Regions from separate parts of the Streptomyces sp. NPDC018610 genome, predicted to be linked through region 1. Evidence: riboswitches for the same ligand, from Rfam matches in the RefSeq annotation. Region 1 holds a riboswitch; each other region holds the start of a gene.
What was found. A riboswitch is a leader RNA that binds a small molecule or an ion and turns the genes downstream of it on or off. The one in region 1 is predicted to bind cobalamin.
Positions count from the first base shown of each region.

Region 2: another riboswitch for cobalamin. It lies ahead of ACH5A8_RS06945 (DUF4430 domain-containing protein); the one in region 1 lies ahead of ACH5A8_RS27585 (ribonucleoside-diphosphate reductase subunit alpha).
Region 3: another riboswitch for cobalamin. It lies ahead of ACH5A8_RS06905 (CbtB-domain containing protein); the one in region 1 lies ahead of ACH5A8_RS27585 (ribonucleoside-diphosphate reductase subunit alpha).
Region 4: another riboswitch for cobalamin. It lies ahead of ACH5A8_RS02550 (prenyltransferase/squalene oxidase repeat-containing protein); the one in region 1 lies ahead of ACH5A8_RS27585 (ribonucleoside-diphosphate reductase subunit alpha).

Region 1 is NZ_JBISAL010000011.1:252,158-256,228, reverse strand. Features, by position in the region: gene mctP (monocarboxylate uptake permease MctP) at 1-1,369, shown strand, start outside; cobalamin riboswitch at 1,606-1,760, shown strand; gene ACH5A8_RS27585 (ribonucleoside-diphosphate reductase subunit alpha) at 1,881-4,071, shown strand, end outside.
Region 2 is NZ_JBISAL010000002.1:346,137-350,207, forward strand. Features, by position in the region: gene ACH5A8_RS06935 (hypothetical protein) at 1-868, shown strand, start outside; gene ACH5A8_RS06940 (cobalamin-binding protein) at 909-1,829, shown strand; gene ACH5A8_RS06945 (DUF4430 domain-containing protein) at 1,843-2,331, opposite strand; cobalamin riboswitch at 2,493-2,637, opposite strand; gene ACH5A8_RS06950 ((2Fe-2S) ferredoxin domain-containing protein) at 2,754-3,152, opposite strand; cobalamin riboswitch at 3,211-3,333, opposite strand; gene lysA (diaminopimelate decarboxylase) at 3,547-4,071, opposite strand, start outside.
Region 3 is NZ_JBISAL010000002.1:335,658-339,728, forward strand. Features, by position in the region: gene ACH5A8_RS06890 (histidine phosphatase family protein) at 1-192, shown strand, start outside; gene ACH5A8_RS06895 (hypothetical protein) at 171-509, opposite strand; gene ACH5A8_RS06900 (CbtA family protein) at 657-1,409, opposite strand; gene ACH5A8_RS06905 (CbtB-domain containing protein) at 1,431-1,652, opposite strand; cobalamin riboswitch at 1,689-1,832, opposite strand; gene ACH5A8_RS06910 (ECF transporter S component) at 2,114-2,938, opposite strand; gene ACH5A8_RS06915 (ABC transporter ATP-binding protein) at 2,935-4,071, opposite strand, start outside.
Region 4 is NZ_JBISAL010000001.1:564,275-568,345, forward strand. Features, by position in the region: gene ACH5A8_RS02540 (glycosyltransferase family 4 protein) at 1-947, opposite strand, end outside; gene ACH5A8_RS02545 (TetR family transcriptional regulator) at 1,157-1,891, shown strand; TPP riboswitch at 1,894-2,073, opposite strand; cobalamin riboswitch at 2,174-2,306, shown strand; gene ACH5A8_RS02550 (prenyltransferase/squalene oxidase repeat-containing protein) at 2,417-3,655, shown strand; gene ACH5A8_RS02555 (SCO2322 family protein) at 3,652-4,071, shown strand, end outside.

The DNA.
Region 1 (4,071 bases):
GTACACGATCCTGGTCTACCCTCTGATCTTCACGTTCCTGCCGCGCCTGTGGTCGGTGTCGCACCGGCACGGGTACGTGACGACCTCCGACTTCGTGCGCGGACGGTTCGGCTCCAAGGGCCTGTCGCTGGCGGTGGCGATCACCGGCATCCTCGCCACCATGCCGTACATCGCGCTGCAGCTCGTCGGCATCCAGGCGGTGCTGGACGTGATGGGCGTCGGCGGCGGCGAGAACACCAACGCGTTCGTCAAGGACCTGCCGCTGCTGATCGCGTTCGGCGTGCTGGCGGCCTACACGTACTCCTCGGGCCTGCGCGCGCCGGCGCTGATCGCGTTCGTGAAGGACGCGCTCATCTACATCGTCATCGCGGTCGCGATCATCTACATCCCGATCAAGCTGGGCGGGTTCGACGACATCTTCGCGAAGGCCGCCGACGCCTTCAGCCAGACCAACCCCGCCACCGGGAAGCCGCGCGGCGCCGTCGTACCGGGAGAGGCGAGCCAGTGGACGTACGCCACGCTGGCCCTGGGCTCCGCGCTCGCGCTGTTCATGTACCCGCACTCGATCACCGCGACGCTCTCCTCGAAGAGCCGTGAGGTGATCCGCCGCAACACCACGATCCTGCCGCTGTACTCGCTGATGCTGGGCCTGCTCGCGCTGCTGGGCTTCATGGCGATCGCGGCGGGCGTCAAGGTCCAGAACGGCCAGCTGGCCATTCCGCAGCTGTTCGAGGACATGTTCCCGGACTGGTTCACGGGCATCGCCTTCGCGGCCATCGGCATCGGCGCGCTGGTGCCGGCGGCCATCATGTCGATCGCGGCGGCGAACCTTTTCACCCGCAACATCTACAAGGACTTCATCAAGCCGGACGCGACGGCCAAGGAGGAGACCCGGGTCTCCAAGATCGTCTCGCTGCTGGTGAAGGTCGGCGCGCTGGTCTTCGTCCTGACCATGGACAAGACGGTCGCCATCAACTTCCAGCTGCTGGGCGGGATCTGGATCCTGCAGACCTTCCCGGCCCTGGTGGGCGGCCTGTTCACCCGCTGGTTCCACCGCTGGGCGCTGCTGGCCGGCTGGGCGGTCGGCATGGTCTACGGCACCCTCGCGGCCTACGGTGTCGCCTCGCCCACGCAGAAGCACTTCGGCGGCTCGGCCAAGGAGATCCCGGGCATCGGCGAGATCGGCTACATCGGCATGACGGCGTTCGTGCTCAACGTGGTCGTCGCGGTGGTCCTGACCTTCGTCCTCAGGGCGCTGAAGGCGCCCGAGGGCGTCGACGAGACCAGCCCCGAGGACTACACGAAGGACGCGGGCGACGCCGGGGTCGCGGTGGAGCTGCCGCCGGCCACGGCCGGCAGCGCCCACTGATCCCGGCGGACAGCCGACGGGCCGCCGGAGGGCTCTCCGGCGGCCCGTCGCCGTACCGGGGCGGCCCGGAGTCCGGCGGCGCGCCGCCGCCCCCGCACAGCGGGGTCCAGGCCCGTCCCAGGGGCGGGCCGGCGGGCTTCGGGGAGGCCCGCGGGCGCCTCTCCCCGCTCACCCTCGCGTTGCCCCTCTGACACGCTGCGCAGTCACCACGACACAACATATGGGGGTGGCTTCACCACCCGGCACAAGATGTATGCTCGTCCTCGCTGTCGCCGCAGGGGAATCCGGTGCGAATCCGGAACTGTCCCGCAACGGTGTACACGTACACATGTGCCCTGATCGCCGTGTACGTGCGTCAGTCCGAGGACCTGCCGACAGCGCACCCGGCCGTCCGGTCCGGGTGCCGACGTCCGGGCCTCGTGGAATGGGCCGGTGGACGCGACGCCGCGTGCGCTCGTGTGCTGCCGCATGCCCTCGACGAGGCCTCGTGCCGAGCGAGGGAGAGCCCCAAGTGACCATCGCGCCTGCGGATCCGGCTTCAGTCGAGGACCGCTTGGAGACCGACGGTCCCGGTGCCGCGCTGCTGCGGACCCTGACCGAGCTGACCACCGACCTCCCCGACGCCGACCCCGGCCGGGTCGCCGCCGCCGCGCTGCGCGGCCGCTCCGCGCACGCCGACGAGGCCGAGTTGCGCGAGCTGGCCACCGAGGCGTCCGCCGGGCTCATCTCCGAGGACCCCGCCTACTCCCGGCTGGCGGCCAGGCTGCTGACCCTCACCATCCGCGCCGAGGCCGGCTCGCAGGGCGTCACCCGCTTCACCGAGTCCGTCGCCGTGGGCCACCGCGAGGGGCTGATCGCCGACCGGACCGCGGACTTCGTGCGTCGGCACGCCGAGCGTCTCGACGCGCTGGCCGACCCGGCCGCCGACGACCGCTTCGGCTACTTCGGCCTGCGCACCCTGCACAGCCGCTACCTCCTGCGGCACCCGATCACCCGCAAGGTGATCGAGACGCCCCAGCACTTCATGCTGCGGGTGGCGAGCGGCCTCGCCGAGGACGACACCGCCCGCTCCGTGGACGAGGTCGCGGCGCTCTACGGGCTCATGAGCCGCCTCGACTACCTGCCCTCCTCCCCCACGCTCTTCAACTCCGGCACCCGGCACCCCCAGATGTCCTCCTGCTACCTGCTCGACTCCCCGCAGGACGAGCTGGACAGCATCTACGACCGCTACCACCAGGTGGCCCGCCTGTCCAAGCACGCCGGCGGCATCGGCATCGCCTACTCCCGCGTGCGCTCGCGCGGTTCGCTGATCCGCGGCACCAACGGCCACTCCAACGGCATCGTGCCGTTCCTGAAGACCCTGGACGCCTCGGTGGCCGCGGTGAACCAGGGCGGCCGGCGCAAGGGCGCCGCGGCGGTCTACCTGGAGACCTGGCACTCGGACATCGAGGAGTTCCTGGAGCTGCGGGACAACACCGGCGAGGACGCCCGCCGCACCCACAACCTCAACCTGGCGCACTGGGTCCCGGACGAGTTCATGCGCCGGGTGAACGCGGACGCGCCGTGGTCGCTGTTCTCCCCCGCGGACGTGCCCGAGCTGGTGGACCTGTGGGGCGCGGAGTTCGACGCCGCCTACCGCGCCGCCGAGGCGAGGGGCCTGGCCCGCAAGACCATGCCGGCCCGCGAGCTGTACGGCCGCATGATGCGCACCCTCGCGCAGACCGGCAACGGCTGGATGACCTTCAAGGACGCCGCCAACCGCACCGCCAACCAGACGGCCGAGCCGGGCCACGTCATTCACTCCTCGAACCTGTGCACGGAGATCCTGGAGGTCACCGACGACGGCGAGACCGCGGTGTGCAACCTGGGATCGGTCAACCTCGGCGCGTTCGTGACCGGCGGGGAGATCGACTGGGACCGGCTGGACGAGACCGTCCGCACCGCCGTGACCTTCCTGGACCGCGTGGTCGACATCAACTTCTACCCGACCGGGCAGGCGGGCCGCTCCAACGCCCGCTGGCGGCCGGTGGGCCTCGGCGCGATGGGTCTGCAGGACGTCTTCTTCAAGCTGCGCGTGCCCTTCGACTCCGCCGAGGCGAAGGCCCTGTCCACCCGTATCGCGGAGCGGATCATGCTCGCCGCCTACGAGGCGTCCACCGACCTCGCCGAGCGGCACGGGCCGCTGCCGGCCTGGGAGAAGACCCGCACCGCCCGGGGCGTGCTGCACCCCGACCACTACGACGTCTCCCTCACCTGGCCCGAGCGGTGGGCGGCGCTGCGTGAGCGGATCGCGTCCGTCGGCATGCGCAACTCGCTGCTGCTGGCGATCGCGCCGACCGCCACCATCGCCTCGATCGCCGGCGTCTACGAGTGCATCGAGCCGCAGGTCTCCAACCTGTTCAAGCGCGAGACGCTCTCCGGCGAGTTCCTCCAGGTCAACTCCTACCTGGTCGACGACCTGAAGGAGCTGGGCGTGTGGGACGCCCGCACCCGCGAGGCGCTGCGCGAGTCCAACGGCTCGGTGCAGGACTTCGCCTGGATCCCGGCCGACGTACGGGCGCTGTACCGCACGGCGTGGGAGATCCCGCAGCGCGGCCTGATCGACATGGCCGCCGCCCGCACCCCGTTCCTCGACCAGGCGCAGTCGCTGAACCTGTTCCTGGAGACGCCGACCATCGGCAAGCTCTCCTCGATGTACGCGT
Region 2 (4,071 bases), on a different contig from region 1:
ACCGCAGGCACTGCGCGACGCGGTCGTCACGCGCCTGCGGGCCAACCAGCACAACGACGGCGGCTGGAACTACAGCAAGGCGGAGGGCAATCCCAGCCAGCTCTCCGCCGCGAGCGACATCGACATGACCGGAGCGGCGATGGCGGCCCTGTGCGTGTCGGGCGTGCCGAACACCGACACGGACATCGTGCAGGCCAAGGCGTTCCTGAAGAGCAAGCTCGTGCCGAACAGCGGCGCCTTCAACGCCATGTTCGGGGTCAACACCGATTCCAACGGCTGGGCTGTGTCCGGTCTGAACGCCTGCGGCATCAACTCGCAGACCGGTGATTTCCTCACCTCCATGGGCAAGACACCAGTGGACTTCCTGATCGCGCAGCAGTTCAACCCGGGCGGCGGGTTCAAGTACCTGCCCACCGACACCTCACCGACGGCGTACGCGTCCATCGACGGACTGCGGGCCGTGGCAGGCGGCGGCTTCACGGCCACCCCGCCGGCTCCTACGACGCCGGGCGCGCCCCAGTGGGTGAGCCAGTCCTCCCTCACCTCCGGAACAGCCACGAAGCTGGGGCTCACCGTGGACGACGGCGCGGGCAACCTGAAGGTGTGCTCCGTCGCGCTCACGCCGACCGGCTCGACGACCACGCTGGGCGCCGTCCTCGACGCGGCCACCAGCGCCGCCACGCCGTCCGGCTGCGTCACGAGCGTCACCCCGTCCTCCGGCACCGGAACCGTCACCGCAGTCAACGGCAAGGCCAACAGCGGATCCAACACATGGAAGGTCAGCATCGACGGCTCGGCTTTCACCTCCGCCACGCGCAGCACCGTCGTCGGCGTCGGCGACACGATCGCCGTGCGCTGGGGCGCCTGACGCAGCCCTGTCGGTCACGGCGGAGACCTAGAGTCGGAGTATGCGCATCGTCTCCCTGCTGCCCGCCGCGACCGACATCGTCGCCGAGCTCGGACTGTCGCACCGGCTGGTCGGCCGTACCCACGAGTGCGACTGGCCTCCGCACGAGGTGGCATCCGTACCCGTCGTGACTGGGGCGGATCTGGATCAGGACGCGCTCACCAGCAAGGAGATCTCCGACGCCGTCGGTGGCTCGGCGCACTCGGGCTCGTCGCTGTACACGCTCGACACCGAAGCTCTCGCGGCCCTGCGCCCCGACGTGATCCTCACCCAAAATCTTTGCGACGTCTGCGCCGTGTCCTACGAAAAAGCCAGCCGGGCGGTGCGGCTGCTCGACGCCGACACCCGGGTCCTCAGCCTGGAGCCGCGTACCCTCGACGACGTCCTGGACTGCCTGGTCACCGTGGGCGAACTGCTGGGCGTCCGGGAGCGAGCCGAGCAGCAGCGGACGGCCTTGCTGGACCGTCTGGACCAGGCCCGCCGGGCGGTCGCAGGACGCGCCCGGCCCCGGGTGGCGGCGGTCGAGTGGCTCGACCCGCTGTGGCCCGCCGGACACTGGGTGCCCGAGCAGATCACCACCGCCGGCGGCGAAGCTCTCCTCGCCGCGCCCGGCGAGCACACCAAGCCGATGACCTGGGAGGCGGTGCGCGCCGCACGGCCGGACGTGGTCCTGGTCCTGCCGTGCGGCTTTCCTCCTGAACGCACGCTAAGGGAAGCAGAGTTGCTGACAAGTCTGCCAGGCTGGTCCGAGCTGCCTGCGGTTCGATCCGGCCGTGTCTGGGTGCTGGACGGCCCGGCCTACTTCAACCGCCCCGGACCACGCGTGGTGCGCGGGGCCGAGGTGCTCGCCCACGTCCTCCACGGCGAGCGGGCCGGAGAGCCGGTCACACCTGCCGAGGCACGTCCGTTCCCCGGCAGGTGATCACGGGCAGGGGTCAGAACGCCGTCCAGGTGAACGCGACCTTGTCGCCGGCGTTCAGCTTGAACTGGCAGCCGCCCACCGGAGTCGGCGTGCCGTTGACGGAGATGTTCCAGTAGGCGGCGCCGCCCCCACTGACGTTCTTGATGGTGTCGACGGAGAAGTCGTCGAACGAGGCGTACCAGGTGCCGTCCCAGGTGAAGTGCCGCTTGCGGGCCGCGTCGTCGAGCGCGGCCGTGGGCGTCGGCACGGCGGAGGGGTTGGCGCCGCCGTTGGTGCCGTCACATCTGTGCGTGCCGCCTGTGGTCGTCGTGACCTCGTGGCCACGGGTTCTGATCTTCCCCTTGAACAGCAGCCCGTCCAGACCCTGCACAGTGAGGGTCACCTTGACGGGAGCGTTCGTGCCGGGCGTGCTCTGGGCGTGTGCGACCGCCGGAGCGGAGGCGAGGGCGAGTCCGAGAGCGGCCCCGGCGATCACGGTGCGGCGTGCGGATGTACGGTGCAAGGCTCGAGCCTTCCTATGGGTGGCCCGCAGCCCATCGCCGTACGAGCGGGACCCGCGGCTGAGAAGGCGGGTCCATCGCCGTGGTGCACGACGGCTGGACGCACCGGATGGGGCGACCCGAACGAGGCTCTCGGCTCCGCGCTGCAGACCATGACAGTGGGAAGCGATTCGCGGCACGCGCCGGGTATCCCGACTCGCGGCCTCACGGCCGCACACGGTTGCAGGTCAGCGCCGGACTCCCACCGGCTTCCCCCAGTCACGCGCCTATGCGGTTGTCGTGCTGACAGCTCGCGCGCACACCGATCACGGTCCTGTGTGCGGTCGAACTGTGCTCATCCTATGGGGATTTGACGCCCCTCATTCGGACTTCACGACATTGGTTCTCCGGCGCTACGGGGTGGGAGCCCACCGGCGCGCAAGCCTCAGGAAGTACCAGTGCGGCGCGGAGGGGTGAAGGCATACAGGTCGAGGATGTCCGGCAACGGAGTGATTCCCGGGCCGCCGGCGCGTACCCAGGCGATGATGTCCTCCGTCGCGTCCGTGTCGTTGACGAGCCCCAGCCAGACCGGCCGGGCACCGGCGGCACGGCCGGCGGCGGACGGCTGTACGACGATGACGTTGGCCTGGTCGCACACGTCGAGGCACTCGGAGATGCGCACCGGCACCTCCGCCCGCAGCCGCGCGGTCTGTGCGGCGTGATCGATTCCGGTCACCTTGGGGCTGCCACAGCAGCAATCGCGGCATACGACTACTCGGCAGGGCACCGGACCCTTCCCCTCCACAGTCTCGCCTGACGCCTCTTTCGCCGGCCTCTCGGGCATCACACCACTCCCCTCCCGGGGAGATCCGCCCCGGCCTTGCTCGAGGAGGCGACCGCGTGAGTCTCCTGGCTCCCGGGTCGCCGCTCGCCCCGCCTTCCCACCCCGCACTGGGGAGTGGCCTGCCGGAATTCGCTCACCGGTCACAGTGGCGGGACCGCGCCGGATTCACACCGGCTTCCTCGGACCGCCGTCGCCTGTTGTCCCGGTCATCATCTCAGGACATCTGGATGACAGTGCCGTCAGGGGCACAGGAGCAGACATCGGGGCCTCGCCAGGGCCGATCGTGCGGTCCAGTCAGTGTCTGTCGGGAGGCAGGCGTGCGCTTTCCTGCACGGCCCGGGCGGGACGGTCGGCATGGGGAGAAAAGACCGACCCGCCCGGGAGACATCTGGGGCTACAGGCCCACGTCACGGCTGCGGATGTCCTCCAGGGATTCGCGGCGTACAAGAAGGCGGGCGGATCCGTCGCGTACGGCGACCACGGGCGGGCGGCCGACCAGGTTGTAGCCGGAAGCCATGGACAGGTGGTAGGCGCCGGCCACGGGGACGGCGAGCAGGTCTCCGGGACGTACGTCGGCGGAGAGTTCCGCGTCGGCGGCCAGGGTGTCCCCCGCCTCGCAGTGCCGGCCGACCACGGTGACCCGGGCGCGGTCCGCCGTGCTGTGCCGGCCGACCAGGCGCGGCGTGTACCGGACGCCATACAGGGCCGGGCGCGGGTTGTCGCTCATGCCGCCGTCCACGGCCACGAACACGTGCTCACCGGTGTGCTTCACGGACAGGACGCGGTACACGGCGATCCCGGCGGGGCCCGCGATGGCCCGGCCCGGCTCGATGATCAGCCGGGGAACGGGCAGCCCGGCCGTCGTGCAGGCGTCAACGAGTTCCGTACGGACCTTGCGGGCCAGCGCCGTCAGGTCCAG
Region 3 (4,071 bases), on a different contig from region 1:
GTGCGGGCGGCGATCACACAGGCGTTGGACCTACCCGCCACTGTTTTCTGGCGCCTCGATGTGCCACCGCTCACGGTGACCGAACTCAGCGGCCGAGCCGGGCGCTGGAATCTGCGGCTCGGACGCCCCCTGGGCGTGCCGGACGTCGACTGGGACTCAACTACCGGCGCTCAGGGCTCTAGGGCCCGGTGACGGCGCAGCAGCGACGCCAACTCGCACCGCAGGCAGGCACCAGCAGCATTCGTCCGGGTGGCCGGGCTTTCGGGGCAGGTCGTCGACGATGTGCGGACCTGCCCGCTGCAGCCCTCCCCCTGTGCGGCAATCAGTGCCTCCAGGTCGCGGAGTAGTTGTTCGGTGCGTTTGGCTTGCTGGGCGAGGACCCGCACCCGGGCGCTCTGGCCGCCGATCTGCCGTCGGCTGGCGATCAGTTGGTCGTATTCCTCCCGGGTGAGGGCGACCGCCTCGCGGCCACCGAGGGTGATGTGGCGCGGCTGGGGGGTTTTGGCCACTCGGTTCCTCCGCTCATCGGCCGGGTGGTCCGCGTAGGGTCGGGCTGCACTACCGAGCCGTACTCACTCTTCCGTCGGAATCGGTGTCCGGAGAACGCCAGAAGGCCCCCGGATGGTTCCGTAGGGCCCTCTGTTGTCCGGAAGGAATCAGTGCGCGGCCGGAACCGCGCGGCCGCTCGCGGCTGCCGCCGGCTTCGGGTGCAGCAGGCGTTCCGCCAGTTCGCCGAAGAGCAGGCCGAAGCCGGCCCACATCGCGGTCTGGATGGCCAGTGCGGACAGCCGGAACCGCCACAGCAGGGCGGCCGGAAAGTCCTTCGGCACCTCGTTGATGACGGGCAGGAACTCGTAAGCCAGACCGATCATGACGGCGAACGCGGTCACCGCGACCACTGTCGCCCACCAGGTGCCGAGACTGGGCGCCAGGCGCTTGCCCAGGAGGGTGGCAGCGACCGCGAGGAGGACGCTGAGCAGCATCATCAGGAAGTACAGCGTGGTCCGCTTGCTGATGGTGTCGGGATCGCCGACCGACGGCGGGTTCGCCGGGTACTTCAGGAAAGGCACGACATAGACGGCGAGCAGAGCGCAGCCGGACAGCAGCAGCGCGGTCGCCCGCGGGCTGAAGCGGCCCACGCGGCCCAGGGCGAAGCAGTACGCGAGGGCGGCGATGCCGCCGAAGGCGACCCCGTAGACGAGGACGCCGGTGGCGAGGCCCGCGGTGGACTGCAGGGAGCGGGAGACGACTTCCATCTCGTGCTCGTGGGAGTGGGCGTCCTCGAAGGCGATCGCCTTGTCGACGCTCGGCTCACCGAGGAGGTAGGCGACGACGAGGGCGAGCACGCCGGCGGCAAGGCCGGCGAGCATGCCCCGCACGAGGAGATTTCTTACCGTTGCGGAGTTCATGGGAGTCGGGCGTCCCTCGCGTCAGTGGCAGGGGAAGCCGAGCAGGTGGCGTGCGTCGTGCACCCACTCGTGGACGTCCGTGCCGTTGAACACGGAGGTGGCGCCCTGCTCGGCGCCGACGAAGTACAGCAGGACCAGCATCAGGATGCCGAAGAAGACCGCCCACGGCGCTATCGCCTTCAGCGGCAGCTTGGCGGGGATGGTGGGAGTGGTGGCTGTCGGCTGGGCGACGGTCTGCGCCATGGCAGAACCTCCTCTGGGAGTTCGCGTCCCATCTCGGTGGTGCACAGGACGACGGCCACGGGTCTGACTCACGCGACACCCGAGAGGTGTCCCGCATACAGTGGCGCGACCGTGCCGGATTCCCACCGGCTTCCGTCTCGCCGTCGTCGATATCGGACAGACCGTACCGCGTGGTGCGGGCACCGGCCAAGACCGCCTTCCTCCCAAGTGATCTTCCTCTCCCACCGCCCGGGACGGTGCGGGTTCGGGCTTCGGGACTCAGCGGTGACCGAACACCGGTGGTCGTTCGTCGACGAAGGCGCCCATGCCCTTCTTCCGGCCGACGGTCGCCAACAACGCGTAAGGGGACCGTTGTCCGAAGCGGACGCCGCGGGTTCCAGGCACACCACTCGGGCTGCGCCGCGGTGGCGACGGCGATCGCAGCCTCGGTCTCGTCCCGATTCGCCAGGGGCATCTCCGAGTCAGCGAGGCTTGGATGCAACCGTCCTCGGGCCCGCGAAGCGCACGGGCGCACTGAAGCGGGCCTTGCGCGCGGCCCGCCGGAAGGTGGTCAGTACGGCTGGCCCCGCCAGCAGCACGCACACGAAGTTGGTGATGGCCCGCCCGGTGTCCCAGCCCAGCGAGGTGGCCAGGTCGAAGGCGACATAGCGATGCCACTGCTCCGTGAAGGGCAGACCCGGCAGGTACGCGATCGAACTGTTGGGATCCAGGGAGAAGGGCCAGAAGGAGAGGTTGAGGAGGAAGCCGAAGAGGTAGCCGGAGAGCGAGCCGTAGACGGCCAGCATCAGCACCTCACGCCGGCCGCTCGCTCGGGGGAGGAATCCGGCGAGCATCCCCACGAAGGCGCAGCCGAACATCTGATACGGCATCCACGGGCCCACTCCCCCGGTGATCAGTGCCGAAGCGAACAGCGAGGTGCAGCCAAGCACGAAGCCGAAACCTGGGCCGTACACCCTTCCTGCCAGGACCAGGACGAAAAAGACGGTCTCGATGCCCGCAGTTCCGGCGCCGAGCGGGCGCAGGGCGGCGTTGACGGCGGAGAGCACGCCCAGCATGGCGAGCGACTTGGAGTCGATGCCGCCCTCGGCGATCTCCGAGAGGACCACGCACAGGACCAGCACCAGCAGGACGCCGAAGATCAGCGGGGGCGCGTAGTTGGAGCCGAACGTGCCCGGCGCGACCACGAAGGGCCAGAAGAAGGCGACGAGTCCGAGGAAGGCGGCCAGTGCCATGATGACGCCGACGCGCGGGGTCAACCGGATGGCATTGCCGATGCGCGTACTCATGGGCGTGCTGCCTCGTCTCGTTCGGTGCCGAGCGCCTGTGCCACTTGGTGGACCGTCAGGAACGGCAGCGGGGAGAGGATCTTCGCCGTCTGCGGGGCGAACGTCGGCGAGGACACGATGACCTCCGTGGTCGGGCCGTCGGCGACGACATCGCCTTCGGCCATGACCACGACGCGGTCGGCGGCCCGGGCGACGAATTCGACGTCGTGCGTGGAGATGACGATCGTCCGGCCCTCCTCCGCGAGAGCGTCCACGATGCCGATCAGTGCCGTCTTGGCCCGGTAGTCCAGTCCCCGGGTCGGTTCGTCCAACAGGACGACCCGGGGCGCGGCGGAGAGCTGGATGGCGAGGACCAGAGTGAGTTTCTGCCCCTCGGAGAGATCTCGGGGATGGGCGGAGTCGTCGATGCCGGGAGCCAGCCGGTCGAGCAGGGCACGCGCCTTGATCTCGGTGCCCGAGTCCGCGTCGGCTTGGGCGAGTTCCTGCTTGACGCTCTCCAGGTAGAGCAGGTCGGTCGGGGTCTGCGGGACCAGCCCGACGAGCTGCCGGGCTTGAGCCGGCGGCACGGAGTGAGGGTCCGTCCCGCCGGTACCGCCGCTCACCCGCACGCTTCCCGCCCGGCGCGGTCCGGAGCCCTGCAGGGCCCACAGGAGCGAGGACTTGCCGGAGCCGTTGCGGCCCATCAACGCGGTGACTTCGCCCGCGTGCAGGTCGAGGTCGACTTCGCGTACGGCGGCGACGCCCCGGTAGGCGACCGTGATGCCGCGCGCGGTCAGCAGCCGCGTCCGTTTGTCGTGCGGCAGCGGCGGCCGGACGGGCACGGGTAGGCGGTCGGCGAGCGTGGCTCGCAGTGGTGCGGCGGCGCGGCGGGCGTCGCGGATGGACAGGGGCAGCGGCGACCATTCGGCAGCCCGGCCGAGCTCCACTATCGGTGGTGCGATGGTGGACGTGCGGAGGATCTCGGCGGGTGAGCCGATGCGGGCATGCCCGTCGCCGGGCAGGTGAATGACCCGGTCCGCGTACTGGACGACGCGTTCGAGGCGGTGCTCGGCCATGATGACGGTGACGCCGAGGTCGTGGACGAGCCGGGTGACGGCGGCGAGGACCTCCTCGGCCGCGGTCGGGTCCAGGGC
Region 4 (4,071 bases), on a different contig from region 1:
AACTCGACGGCGCCCTCCAGGCCGTACCGCTCGATGGCCTGGGCGACGGGGCCGTCCTCGGCCCGCTTGCCGACGACGACGAGGTGCGCCGCCGGGTGTTCCGCGCGCACCTTCGCCAGCGCCTCGACGAGGAAGACCAGCCCCTTGAGCGGCACGTCCGCGCTGGAGGTGGTCACGATCCGGCCGGGCACCTGCGGCACCGACGGGTCGGGCGAGAAGAGTTCGGTGTCGGCGCCGATGTGGACGACGTGGATGCGGTCGGCGCGCACTCCGAGGTGGTCGACGATCTCCTGGCGGGAGGTGCCGGAGACGGTGAGCACGGACGGCAGCCGGCGCGCGACGCGCTTCTGCATGCGGGTGAAGGCGTACCAGCGGCGTACGGACCACCGCCGCTGCCGGGTCTCGGCGGCGTCCAGCTCCAGCTGCCGGTCCACGGTGATGGGGTGGTGGATCGTGGTCACCAAGGGGGCGCCGACGTCGCCGAGGAGTCCGTAGCCGAGCGTCTGGTTGTCGTGCACGACGTCGAACTCGCCGCGCCGTCCGCGCAGATGGCGACGGGCGCGCAGGGAGAAGGTGAGCGGCTCGGGGAAGCCGCCGGTCCACATGGTGGCGACCTCCAGCGCGTCGATCCAGTCGCGGTACTCGTCGCGCCCCGGCGTGCGGAAGGGGTCCGGCTGGCGGTAGAGGTCGAGGCTGGGCAGCTCGGTCAGGCCCAGGCGGTCGCCGGGGGCGCCGTCGAGGACGTCGAGCACGGGGTAGGGCTGGGCCCCGATGACCTCCACCCGGTGGCCGAGGCGGGCCAGCTCCCGGGAGAGGTGACGGACGTAGACGCCCTGGCCGCCGCAGAACGGGTTTCCCTTGTAGGTGAGGAGCGCGATCCTGAGCGGTCGCTCGCCGTCGGCGGCGACGCCCTCCGGGGACCCCGCCTGACTGGCCTCAGCGGACACTCCGGGCCCCCTTCTGACTGCGCTGTCCCGCGAGACTACGTCGGGTCGTCGATCTAGAACAAGTTTCAGACTTGATCGTCCAGGAGGCTCCGAATCTACCGGCAGGTAGCCTCGCCGCAAGGCGGTGGATCGGGTGATTCACGCCACGGCCGCGGCCCTGGCATGCTGTCTGGTCGCACGCCCTCACCGACTGTCACGGAACGGGACCCATGCCTGCGGAAACCCGCGCCACGCGCGCTCACTCGGCGCCCCTCAGCGAGCGGCAGGAGGCCCGCCGGCGCCGCATCCTGGACGCGAGCGCCGAGCTGGCCTGCCGGGGCGGCTTCGAGGCGGTGCAGATGCGCGAGGTGGCGGAGTCCTCGCAGGTCGCGCTCGGCACGCTCTACCGGTACTTCCCCTCGAAGGTGCACCTGCTGGTGGCCACGATGCACGACCAGCTGGGGCGGATGCACGGCACGCTGCGCGAGAAGCCGCCGGCCGGCGCGAGTGCCGCCGAACGGGTGACGGAGACCCTGATCCGCACCTTCCGCGCCCTCCAGCGCGAACCCCGGCTCGCCGACGCGATGGTCCGCGCCCTGACCTTCGCGGACAGCGGCGTCGCCACCGAGGTGGAGCGGGTCCTGTGCCGGACCACGGCGATCATCCTGGAGGCGATGGGCCGCGAGGAGCCCACCGGCGAACAGCTCTCCGCGGTCCGCGTGATCGAGCACACCTGGCACTCGGCCCTGATCACCTGGCTCGCCGGCCGCGCCTCGGCCGCCCAGGTCGAGACGGACATAGCGACGGCGTGCCGGCTGATCGGCCTGACGGAACCGGGGCCGGAGCCGGACTCCGGGTCGAGGACACCGGCGGGGCAGGCACGGTCCGGGTCCTCGCCGGGCACGGCCACCAGCGCGGCCGCGGACGCGGCCACCCATGCGGGTCCAGTGGCGCCCAGGGCATGAGAAAACCTACGAGACGGGTTCCCTTCGCCGGCATTGTCCGGATCAGGTACTTGGGGGTCGCCGTCCTGCCCAGTCCTTGCGGCTTTCCGGCCTCTCAGCCCGACCGTCGACGTCGGCCCCGGCGGATGCCTCAGCGTCTCGCCAAAGTCGGCTACTCCGGTCGAACTCCCTCACTCGCCTCGTAGGCCACTTCCAGAATAGCCCTCCCGAACCGGTACGCAACCCCACAGAACCAGGAAAATCGGTCGATCGACGGAGCCGTGGCCGCCCCTCGGGGGCCTTACCACGGGCCGGTAGAGTGGCGGCGTCGTCATCACAGCCGTACAGGGGAAGCCGGTGCGAATCCGGCGCTGACCCGCAACCGTGAGCCGCTCCCGACGCGGCGAGCCGGACTGCCTCGTACGCGTGACCGGCTCACGTGCGCCGGCGCCCGCCGCCGCACGGCACCGTCGAGGTATACGGAGCCCGAGCCGCGGGGGTGCCCCGTGCTGCCAGGCTCCCCACAGGGAGAGGCATCCGCCGATCATGAACATCTGCCGCTGCGCCGCGGCCCTGGCCGCCGTCGCCGTGATCGGCATACCGACGCCCGCCTTCGCCGCCGGTTCGCCGTCCTCCTCCCCCTCCAGGCCGGCCGCCCTGCCCTCCGGGCTCTACGGCAGCACCGACCCCGAGTACGACGGCGTCTGGCGCCAGTCCCTCGCCCTGCTCGCCCAGCACACGGCCGGTGTGCGGCCCGCCGCGCGGGCGGTGGACTGGCTGACCGGACAGCAGTGCGCGAACGGCGCGTTCGCCGCCTTCCGCGCCGAGCCGGCCCGCGCCTGCGACGCCAAGGTGATGGTCGACACCAACAGCACGGCCGCCGCCGTCCAGGCCCTCGCCGCGCTCGGCGGCCACGACGCCGCCACCGGCAAGGCCCTCGCCTGGCTGAAGTCCGCGCAGAACAAGGACGGCGGCTGGGGCTACACGCCCGGCGGGCCCAGCGACACCAACTCCACCTCGGTCGTCATCGGCGCGCTCAGCGCCGTCGGCGAGAAGCCCGCCACCGTCCTGAAGGACGGCAAGTCCCCTTACGACGCGCTGCTCGGCCTCGCCCTGCCGTGCTCGGGTGACGGCGCGGGCGCGTTCGCCTACCAGCCGGACAAGAAGGGCGAGCTGGCCGCCAACGCGGACGCGACGGCCGCCGGTGTCGTCGCCGCCCTCGGCCAGGGCTTGGCGGCCACCGCGGGCAAGGGCACGGGCGAGGCCGCCCGGTGCGCCGGCTCCGGCAAGCCGACCGCCGCGCAGGCCGCCGCCAACGGCGCCGCCTACCTCGCGCACGCCGTCGCCGAGCACGGCTACCTCACCTCCGTCCTGCCCGGCGCCACCGCCCAGCCGGACTACGGCAACACCGCCGACGCCGTCGTCGCCCTGTCCGCGCAGGGCGGGGCCGCGCGGGCGAGGAAGCCGCTGGAGTGGCTGGAGAAGCACTCCGAGGCGTGGGCCAGGCAGGGCGGACCCGCCGCCTACGCCCAGCTCGTCCTCGCCGCCCACGCCACCGGCACCGACCCGCGCGACTTCGGCGGCCTGGACCTGGTGAAGGCGCTCGACGCCACGGGCCCCGCGCCGCAGGCCACCGCCGCGCCCGAGGCCGCCGAGGACGGCACGCCGTCGAAGAGCGGCGACAACCACGCCGTGTGGTGGGCCGGGGGCGCCTTCCTCCTCGTCGTCATCGCCGTCGGATTCATGCTGACCCGGCGCGGGAACGCGCAGGGGCGCCGGCCGTGACCGGCCGCCCGCGCGCGCTGTCCGCACTGCCGGTCCTGCTCCTGGCCGCCGCCCTGCTGGTGGCGGCGGGCGCGGGGCCGGCGCAGGCCGTCGGCTACCGCTACTGGTCCTTCTGGGACCGCGACGGCGACCGGTGGACGTACGCCACCCAGGGCCCCTCGACGGCCCGCCCCTCGGACGGCGACGTGCAGGGCATGCGCTTCGCGGTGAGCGAGGACTCCCAGGACGCCGCCAAGCCGCGCGGCGCCGCCGACTTCGCCGCCATCTGCGCCGGCACCGAGGCCCGGCACGGCCTGAAGCGGGTGGCCCTCGTCCTCGACTTCGGCACGCGGGCCGACGCCCCGTCCGGCGAGACGCCGCCCGCCCCGCGCACCGCCTGCGCCCGCGTGCCCTCCGACGCCACCACGGCGGAAGCC